DNA from 3 places in the Cohnella suwonensis genome. Region 2 is predicted to be linked to each of the others. Evidence: riboswitches for the same ligand, from Rfam matches in the RefSeq annotation. Region 2 holds a riboswitch; each other region holds the start of a gene.
The links. A riboswitch is a leader RNA that binds a small molecule or an ion and turns the genes downstream of it on or off. The one in region 2 is predicted to bind cyclic di-GMP.
Positions count from the first base shown of each region.

Region 1: another riboswitch for cyclic di-GMP. It lies ahead of ACFPPD_RS11415 (DUF192 domain-containing protein); the one in region 2 lies ahead of ACFPPD_RS07085 (transglutaminase-like domain-containing protein).
Region 3: another riboswitch for cyclic di-GMP. It lies ahead of ACFPPD_RS07795 (PilZ domain-containing protein); the one in region 2 lies ahead of ACFPPD_RS07085 (transglutaminase-like domain-containing protein).

Region 1 covers NZ_JBHSMH010000030.1:100,852-104,122, forward strand. The annotation lists gene ACFPPD_RS11410 (type IA DNA topoisomerase) at 1-1,153, shown strand, start outside; cyclic di-GMP riboswitch class I at 1,522-1,608, shown strand; gene ACFPPD_RS11415 (DUF192 domain-containing protein) at 1,691-2,068, shown strand; gene ACFPPD_RS11420 (Flp family type IVb pilin) at 2,164-2,370, shown strand; gene ACFPPD_RS11425 (A24 family peptidase) at 2,452-2,964, shown strand; gene ACFPPD_RS11430 (TadE/TadG family type IV pilus assembly protein) at 2,961-3,271, shown strand, end outside.
Region 2 covers NZ_JBHSMH010000014.1:1,753-5,023, forward strand. The annotation lists gene ACFPPD_RS07080 (class D sortase) at 1-464, shown strand, start outside; gene ACFPPD_RS07085 (transglutaminase-like domain-containing protein) at 533-1,345, opposite strand; cyclic di-GMP riboswitch class I at 1,359-1,441, opposite strand; cyclic di-GMP riboswitch class I at 1,475-1,558, opposite strand; gene ACFPPD_RS07090 (collagen binding domain-containing protein) at 1,614-3,271, opposite strand, start outside.
Region 3 covers NZ_JBHSMH010000017.1:25,981-29,251, forward strand. The annotation lists gene ACFPPD_RS07790 (O-antigen ligase family protein) at 1-722, opposite strand, end outside; gene ACFPPD_RS07795 (PilZ domain-containing protein) at 774-1,481, opposite strand; cyclic di-GMP riboswitch class I at 1,579-1,666, opposite strand; gene ACFPPD_RS07800 (histidine kinase N-terminal 7TM domain-containing diguanylate cyclase) at 1,749-3,271, opposite strand, start outside.

The DNA of each region.
Region 1 (3,271 bases), on a different contig from region 2:
GCGGTTCCTTTCTCACTTCTATCCGGCGGCGGAGTATAAAGTACATACCGTTCTCACCGAGGTGGAAAAGGAAACGTTCAAGACGACGGTGAAGCAATTGCTATCGCTCGGGTGGAAGGTCATTTACGCCGCGGATGCGCCGTCGTCCAAGCCGTCTTCGTCCGGCTCTTCCAAGGACGGCGGCAAGGACAAGGAAGACGGAGCGGGATCGGCGGAAGACGAGACGCTGGAGACGGACGCGCATTTCGAGATCGATCCGGCCGGGTCGGTCGTCTGTTCCGACGTCGAAGTGAAAGAGAAGGAAACGCAGCCGCCGAAGCACTATACGGAAGGCACGCTCCTGAAGGCGATGGAAAGCGCGGGCAAGCAGATCGAGGACGAGGAGCTTCGCGACGCGATGAAGGATTCCGGACTCGGTACGCCGGCGACGCGGGCGGCGACGATCGAACGGCTGAAGAACGTCGGTTACGTCGACATGCAAGGCAAGAAGATCATGATCACGCCGAAGGGACGGACGGCGATCGAGCTCATCCGCGGAGCGGGCGTCGAGCTGCTCACGTCGCCGGAGATGACGGGCCAATGGGAGCGCAGGCTGACGGAAATTTCGCGCGGACAAGCGTCGGCCGACACGTTCATGGGCAACGTCAAAAGGTTTACGAGGTTGATCATCGACAAGGTTAGCGTTCAACGGCCGGCGGCGAGGAACGCGTTCGCGAAGCCCGAGCCGTCCGCGAAAGGCGGCAAAGGCAAGGAGGGGGCGGACGACCGGAAGAAGGCTCGGGAGTCCTCCAAGGCGGCAGCCGCCAAGTCATCCGCCGCGACGCCCGGCAAGAACGCCAAAGCGGCAGCCGCCAAGCCGGAAGCGGCGGGCGGACAGCCCGGCACGATCGGCGTATGCCCGCGTCCAGGGTGCGGCGGCCATATTTTCATGGGACGCAAGGGATACGGTTGCAGCCATTATAAGACGGGGTGCGGCTTCGTCATCTGGAAAGAGAGCTTCGACCGGACGTTAACCGACGCGATGGTCAAGGCGCTCGTCGAGAAAGGAAAGACGGGCAAATTGAAATTCAAGACTCCCGAAGGCGAAGCTTACGAGGGTATCATCGTGCTGAAAAAGGCGGAAACGGGCGAGCTTTCGCTCGAGCGAATTTGACTTTCGCCGAATACGCGACAAAAAGACTAGTCCCGATGCCGGGGACTAGCCTTTTTTACATGGCGCGCATCATGGTTCGCAAGATGCAGGTAAGCGCTTCCAGAACTAATCGTGGTTTATTCTTCCATTCGACTCGCGCATGAAGGAAAAAGTCGAACGCCGAGCGGTTCAAGAGCATTGCGACTTATTGGAGATTGATCTATTAGCCTATTAAGTTATCGGCACTCGTTCATTCGGACTAGATAAGATCCGTGCCGTTCGGCATGACGCAATATTCAGAAAATTGAGGAATTAGATGGATTCAAGGAACTTCGTTTCGCCGCTTATGATTAGACACATCGAACCAGCGAACGACACGCTCCGCTGAATCTCGATAAAGGCAAAGCCGACGAAAGTCGGCGACGCAAAGCTATAGGGGCTAAAACGCGAGAGCGTGATGCCAGCCAGCTGCCGAAAGATGAAGGGGAGTTTCTTTAATGAACCCTCCTTTCGGGAAAAGGTGGGTTATTTTGCGTATGGAGGGGGGATTTCAGTCGAATGAAGCTGATCATTCAAGAGAGCGGACAGCTCGTCGGCCATCGAATCGCGGAGGCGTATTCCTTCCCGCGGCGATTCAGAGGGCTTATGCTGACGGGTTCGCTATCGGAAGGGTCCGGCTTGCACATTCGACCGTGCCGGGGAGTGCATTCTTTTTTCATGAAGTATCCGATCGATGTCCTTCATCTGGACGAAGAGGATCGCATCGTCGGTATTCAGCTGCGGCTGGATCCCGGCAAGCTTGGAACGGCTTTCCGGGGGACGCGCTCCGTCGTGGAGCTCCCGGCGGGAACGCTCGAACGTGCATGCGTCAGGCTAGGACAGAAGGCAGTGTTTCAAGCAAACACGCCTCTGGCGTCCCAGGCGACGACAGAGTAGCTTTGCGGAGGTTATTCAGAGAGGGATAAGCGTGAAACTTATGAATTCTGAATAACGAGAAAGCCATTAAACCCACTATTAGGAGGAAATTAAAAATGATGAACAAATTCAAACAACTGGTGAAAGACGAGCAAGGTCAAGGGATGACGGAGTACGGCTTGGTGCTTGGCCTAATCGCGGTAGCGGTCGTAGCGGCTTTGATCGCTCTGCGCGGACACATTATCGCCTTGTTCGATAACGCGGAAGATACGGTCGGCGACGCCAAAACCCAAATGACGTCGACGACAACGACGACCCCGTAAGCGGCTGCGTCTGCGGATGCCCGGAAGGCCATACGTCGAGAACGTATGGCCTTCTTTAATCCCCGAAACGGAGGAACCGTCGTGTGGGCCAATGCAATTCTGTTAATGGCGATAATCGCGTGCGTCGTAACCGATCTCAGGAACAGGAAAATTTATAACGCCGTCGTTTTCCCGGCGCTCGCGGCTGGAATCGGCATACATGCTTTCGCGGACGGCTGGGCGGGTATCGCATTCTCGTCGCTCGGCTTCGCGCTCGGCTTGGGGATCCTTCTTATTCCTTATATGCTCGGCGGAATGGGCGCGGGAGACGTGAAACTTCTGGCGCTCGTCGGAACGCTTAAGGGGGCCGCGTTCGTCGCGGCGACGTCCGTGTACATGGCGTTGATCGGCGGATTGATCGCGCTGGGCATCGTCCTGTTCAAGAACGGCTTCCGAGACCGGATCCGATTCGTCGGTTACGTGTTGCTGTGTCTAAGGCTCAGGGTTAAGCCCGCCATCCATGGAGTTTGGACTTCGGGAGCGTATCCTTACGGCGTCGCCATCGCGGGCGGATCCGCCGTATGCTTGTGGTTGAGAGGATGGGGAGCGGGATGATCAAGGAACAGAAAGGGCAGTCGCTCGTCGAATTCGCCCTGCTGCTCCCGCTATTGCTGCTGCTAATCTGCGGGGTCGTCGATATCGGACGGCTCATGTTCGCTTACGCCAGCTTGAATATGACGACGCAGGAAGCGGTTAGGCTGGGGGGACTCGGCAAGGGGGACGCGGAAATCGCGGACTACGCCAAAAATCATCTTCGCGTGGGAGACGCCTCCGACTTAGAGGTGACGATCACGCCGGGACAGGCGACCAGAAAAAACGGAGACGATATTACCGTCAAATTAACTTATTCCTTGCCGCTGAT
Region 2 (3,271 bases):
TGCTCGGCCAGCAACCGCCGGAGGACGAGACCGTGCCGTCGCCGCCCCCGGCCATAGACAAACAAACGGAAGGCGCCCTCGGCGTTCTGACCATCGAGGGCATCGACGTCGAGCTGCCGATATTGGAAGGGGCCACCAAGGCGAACATGAAATACGCCTCCGCCCATATGACCGAGACGGCCGCCATCGGCCAACCGGGCAACGCTGCGATCGCCGCCCATCGCGCGAGAACGAAGGGTCGGCTGTTTAACCGCTTGAACGAAGTCAAGGTCGGCGACCGCATTCGGATCGATGCCGGAGACCGTTCGTACGAATATGACGTATTCCGTATCAAAGTCGTCGAGCCGACCGACCTCTCGGTGCTGGAGAACGAAGGGGATCTCGCGATGCTTACGCTGATCACGTGCGACCCGCTCGTCAATCCGACGCACAGGCTGATCGTGCAAGCGAAGCTGGTTAGCTAGCAAGATAGGACGGAAAGAGCAAAAAGCCGGACGCGAGTACTTCGCGTCCGGCTTTTTCCGTTATCCTCTCAATACACTTTCTCGGCCGCGTACTCTTTAGCCGATTTCGCGAAACTGAACGGCTTGCCCGCTTTTTTCAGCCCTGCGTCCACCGTAGCGTCGACGACGACCCATTTTCCGTTCAAGTACACTTCGTTCCACGCATGATAGCCTTTGACGTAACTCGTCGTACCCATGACCAGCTTCGCCGGGATCCCTTGGCTGCGAAGCATCGCGGCGTACAAGGAAGCGTAACCGTAACAGATCGCCTTGCCCGAGGCCAGCGTTCCGTCGATATCCGGAATATATTCCGAGGTAACGCTCTTCGCGAGTTCGTTGTCGTACTTAATGGCGCCGATCAAGAAGGCGTGAATCGCTTTCGCCTTTTGCTCGTTCGTCTTCGCGCCCTTCACGAGCTTCGTCGCCTTACCGACCGCATCTTCCGCGTTTTTCCAGTTCACGTTCTGCACCGCGTTCAAGAAAGGGACGGTCGCATTGTCGAGCTTCACGTCGACCTTTTGGGTGCGGAGCACTTTATATTGGTTTCCTTTGACGTTCTCCAGAAGCGTGACGGTATACGTTCCGTTCCCCATTTGAAGCGGAAGCCATACCGGATGTTCGGCATCGGCTTTCGATACAGTATACGTGTAAGAACGCCCGTCTTTCGAGACTTTCGCTTTCGTTAACTTATCCGTGTCGGAACCGAGCGTAATGCCGACCGTACCTTTGTTCGCGGCGGAAGCGTCCAACCAAGCAGCATCGATCGATTCGGCCGCCAACGCCGCCGGAGCTGCTGAGAATGCCAGCGCGATCGCCAGCAATAAGGGAATTATTTTCTTCAACGGTAAAACTCCTTTCGGTAACTGGCTGCCATCCTCAGGCGGGAAGGCCCTATAGCTTTGCGTCGCTGTCTTTCGACAGGTTTGCCGTTATCGGGGATTCGGTGCGATGAAGCAAAAAAAGCCCGGAATTTCGGTAGCTGGCTGCCATCCGAAAATCGGGAAGGCCCTGTAGCATTGCGTCGCTGCCTTTCGACAGGTTTGCCGTTATCGTGTTCGGCTTTCTTTGTTTTGATTATACTAGATTCGCGAAAAATAGACTAGTTTTTGTTTATTTGGACAGCTTGCGCCGTTTCCAGAGGAACCCGACGCCGGCGATGACAAGGGCGAGACCCGCCAGCTGCAAAGGCAGTGGGCTTGCTTCACCGGTCTTCGGCAGCGTTTTGCCGCCTTCTCCGTCTATGCCGCCGCGCGGCACTTTGTCCACGTCGATATCGACGAACGTGTCTTGCTCGTTGCCGTCCTTGTCTTTCACTGCGATGACGAATTTGTCTTTGCCGGTGAAGCCCTTCTTCGGCGTGTATGTCCATTTGCCTTTCGGATCGACCGTGACGGTACCGTTCTTCGGCTTTTCCTTGACGACGGGTTTCCCTCCGTCCGGCACTTCGACTTTACCCGTCGTCGGCTTGTCTTCCGGTGTCTTCTTCGTATCCGTGACCGGCGGTTTTACCGGCGGCTTGACCGGCGGTTCAACCGGAGGTTCGACCGGCGGTTCGACCGGCGGTTCAACCGGAGGCTCGACTGGCGGAACCACTGGCGGAACCACTGGCGGCACTACCGGTGGCACGACTGGCGGGATTACCGGCGGTACTACTGGCGGGACGACAGGGTTTCTCGTATTTTCCAACGACAAGGTGACGAATTGGTGAGTCGAGTCGATGGTGACGGCATGCTCCGCCGCATCGAGTTGGTACCCTGCGGGCGCCGCCGTTTCCTTCAAGTAATACTGCCCCGACAAAAGCTTATCGAACAAGATTTCGCCGCTGGCGTCAGTCGTCAACGTGTTAATCAAGATTCGCGTCGCGCCGACTTGTCTTTCGAGCTTAAAAGTGGCCCCGGGCAGAACGATGGCATGATCCGCTTGGTCCACTTTCGTGACCGTCAGCGATCCTATCACGCCGCTTCCCGTGCCCGAACCCGAAGAAACGCCGACTTTGACGTTCTTATCCGTCTGTTTCGTTCCGGTGGAAACGCCGTTGCCCGAAAACTCGACCGCGTTACCGACGTTTTCGTTGTTAAGGGCGGCGATCAAAGAGTCGTATTCCAGCAAATATGCGGTATGAATCGTATTGTTAAAGCTCAAGACGAACGATTGCGTACCGTCGGCTGCCCTGTTAATCGTCAGCGCGTATTCCGAAGCCGGAACGACGGCGCCCTTCGTTAACGTGCCATCTGCCGCGACATTCGTCGCGTAAAGCTTGAAGGAATCGTCGATCAACACTTGGTTGTCCGTCGGCGTATCAGTGATTTTCGCGCTGCTTACGGTCGATTGTCCTTTGTTGATGAACACTTTCCAATGGATGAGTTCGCCGTCCTGCGCGCCGTCCTTCGAGACGTAGATGCCGCCTTGAGGAATCGTGACGGATGCCGTCAAATCTTTCGATACGTCGGTCGCCCCGTCCTTCACCTTCGCCGTATTCGTAGCCGTCGTTCCGATAATTTGATTATCGAGATTCGTTTCGAACGTGATGAAGTAAGGAGAGGAAATCGCGTTGTTGAATTCGACGCTTAATGTCTGCCCTGTTACATTGACCGTATATTCGGAAGGGTCTACTAACGAACCTATCGACGTGCCTCCTCCCGTCGCGATGTTCATGCCGTACACTTTAACCGAACCGCTTACGAGCGTTTGCCCGACTTCCAGTACGTCGACCATCTCGGCATTCGCGAGCGTCTTCAGATTATAGTTGACGCCTACCGTCCATGTAA
Region 3 (3,271 bases), on a different contig from region 2:
TTCCCGGGCTGTAGCAACCATGCCAGAACGGCGCCGATGGCGAACGCCGCCACCGCGCCCCTGGATTCCGTTAGCAGCAGCGCTCCGCCGTAAGGTACGGCCGTCGCCGCCGCCAGTCGGCGAAGCCTCCCCCCGCTAGCCCAACACTGTAACTGCATGAGCAAGAACGCCGCCATCACGGCGCCGTAAGCGTTCGGATATTGAAGAAACCCCGCGAGCCTCGCTCCCGTCGCCGACAACTCCGCGTCGTCGAACCGCAGCACGATATCGGTAAACGTTATTCCTCCGTACCATCCGGCCCACCCGCCGGCGAGAAGCCATGCCCCCGTCGCCTGAATGGCCAGCTGGACGGCTTCCTTGCCGGATCGGCCCGCGCGAACGATTCCCGACACAAGCAGCGTCCAGCACCCGTAAGCAAACCAACGAAGCGCGGCATCCTCCGTCCCCAGGACGGACGCGGGACCTAGAGCCAGTTCCAAGGCGAACAAGACGGCCAACCCGAAAGGAAGCCAAGCGCGCCAAGCGCTTCCTCCGTCTTTCTCGTTCGCCGTCTTCGCAAGCCAAATCGCGTATAGAGTCGCGGCGGCACTTATCGCGATTTCCATCCGGTAGAAATCCGCCGAGAAAAACATGCCGTACCGGTATGCGGACCACCCCAGCGCGGCCGCCATGAAAGCAGCGACGATCGCCGGCGCTTTGCTTATTACGCTCTTTATTGCCATTTACGCGTTCCCCCGTTGCCGTCCATTGTATCATGAACGTCATCGGAGCGATCAACCGTTGAACGTCCGTTTCTTGCCGAGTTCTCTCCGCGCTTGAGCGTTCTTCTCGACTTGCTGGCGAAGAATGAGCGCGCGCAACGGCCGCAGCATCTCCGGCTCCAGCACTTGCATCTTCGCTCCGCAGTGCATCCGGTTTTCTTCATGACGTTCGCGGCGCATGATTTCAAGCTCGCAATTGAATCCGAAGCCGATCTCGACTTTCGCTTTCAGACGGGAATTCGTCGCGAAGTGCGGCGCGTCCGGACCCGAGAAGCTGATGCCCGTAATGCTGATGTCGTGAATCGTCAGCTCCGCGAACGGTTCGGGTATCGCCTCGTCCCCTGAAGCCTTCAACACTTTCACGATTTGCGCGTTGCCGCTGATTTCCACTCGGGGATGCTCGCGCCGTTCTTTGAATCGCTTCTGCACGTCCGGCGGCTGCAGCAGCGCGATCGCGCCTTCGTATTTCGCGAAGACGACCGATGGCATCGATTGAATGCCGGCAGGAGAGTATACCGTCAGCTTCACCGTTTCCCCAAGCTCGAATTGTTCGAATTCGTGTAATTCGATCTCGAACAGTTCGCCTTCCAAGTGGGTCATGACTCCGGTCGTGACGAAATTTTTGCTTTCGACGACGGTTCTGCAATGAAGCAGGACGTTCAGCGGGAGCAAATCCTTTTCCAATTCGGTCATCGTTCCTTTTTCGCCGGCTTGCGTCATATCCGCCAAACCCCTTTCCTTCGATCGCGTTTCGCACAAAAAAAGGCGGCTCCCCTGAGGAAGCAGCCTGATCGCCTTCTCCATCCGCGTTCGGACTTTCGGCAGCCAGGCTGTCATCGTTCGCGAGAACATTAGACCCTGTGGCTTTGCGTCCTTGCCTTTCAGCAAGTTTGCCATTTATCGAGTAGTGCGCGTTTGCGAAGATTATACCATACTTCGCCATTTATCGTCACTGTTTTGGGGCGTTCGCCCGTTGCGGCGAAGCCGTCAATTCGTTAGAACGACGCGGTTTCTTCCGCCGTTCTTTGCCTTGTACAACGCCGAATCCGCTTTCGAAAACACATCTCGCAAGTATTCCTTCGGATCGTCGAATCGCAGATCCGCGCTCGACTCCGCAAGCACGCCCATGCTGATCGTGACGCTCACGAGCTCGTTGCCGGCCTCTACCCGGTTGTCCCCGACCGCGAGCATGATTCTCTCCGCCAACAGCTCGGCTTGCTCGCGGTTCGTGTGTGGCAAATACACGGTGAATTCCTCGCCGCCGTAACGCGCCAGAATATCGGTGCGGCGCAGCTTCGTCCTGACGACGTCCGCCGTGCTCCGGATGACCTCGTCACCGACGAGGTGGCCGTATTTGTCGTTGATCTGCTTGAAGAAGTCGATGTCGAACAGGAAGATGGAGAACGGAATTTGATATCTCATGTTCAGCAGCACTTCGTGTTCCAGCTGTTGCATCAGGTACCTGCGGTTGAAGCAGCCGGTCAAGCCGTCCGTGATCGCCATCTGCTCCAGCTTCTGGTTGACCCTGAACAGTTCTTCCTGGATCGTGATCAGCTCCAGATTGCGTTCGTGAAGCGCTTCGTTCTTCCGGTTCATCTCCACGACGAGCTTGCGCAACTCCGTGACGTCATGGAACGTGATGATGCGGCCCAGAAACGATTTCCGGTCGTCCAATACCGGGGAAATCTGGATCGATACGTGCCTTCCCGCGCTTTCCTGCAACGAGAACTCCATTTGCATTTTCTCGTACGGATGGTTCATGTACCGATAGAGGAATTCGTACGCTTCGCCTTGCGCCTGAAGAGGGGCGAGAAACTTCTCCATCTCGAACGTCTCGCCTTTGAACGCCCTTACGAACGGGGACGTTCCTTTGTTGACTTCCAATATTTTATCGTTATCGTCCACGACGATGATTCCCGTGGTCATATGTTCGAAAATATCCCGCTGGGCCATGCTCAAAATGTCGAACATGCCGAAGCGATAGATGGCGATGACGAAGCACAAGTCGGATAGCAAGATGCCAAGCGCCAGAAAACCCGGTATGACCGGTAGCCATTGCGCCAGCAGCACGTTAACGATGACGTCGAGCAGTCCGAATCCCGTCAGCACGAACATGCCGATCAGGGCAAGGGCGAGCTGCTTCCGTTGATGAACGGAATTGACGGTCTTGAGCGCTTGGAACATGTTCATGAGCGCCAAGAAGAAATAAGCGAACTGGATAAGGACGAGAACCCAGAACAGCGGCCCGTACTCCCGGCTCAGGAAGGAGCCGCCGACCGGGGACATGAACAGCTTGCCCGGATTGGTCAGAGCGGCGGTTACGCAAGCGAAAGCGGGCAAGATCGAGACGAACAGCCGTCCGGCTTTCAGCCTTTCCGCCCGTCCGGTCAGGAAGAATACGAAGATGAGCCAGCCAGGCCCCAGCATGCCCATGCCGAAATAGGACATGTTGATGAACGCGTGCTGGATGGCGGGGTCATCCGTAATTTTCGTCGCGAACAGCCCTAGCG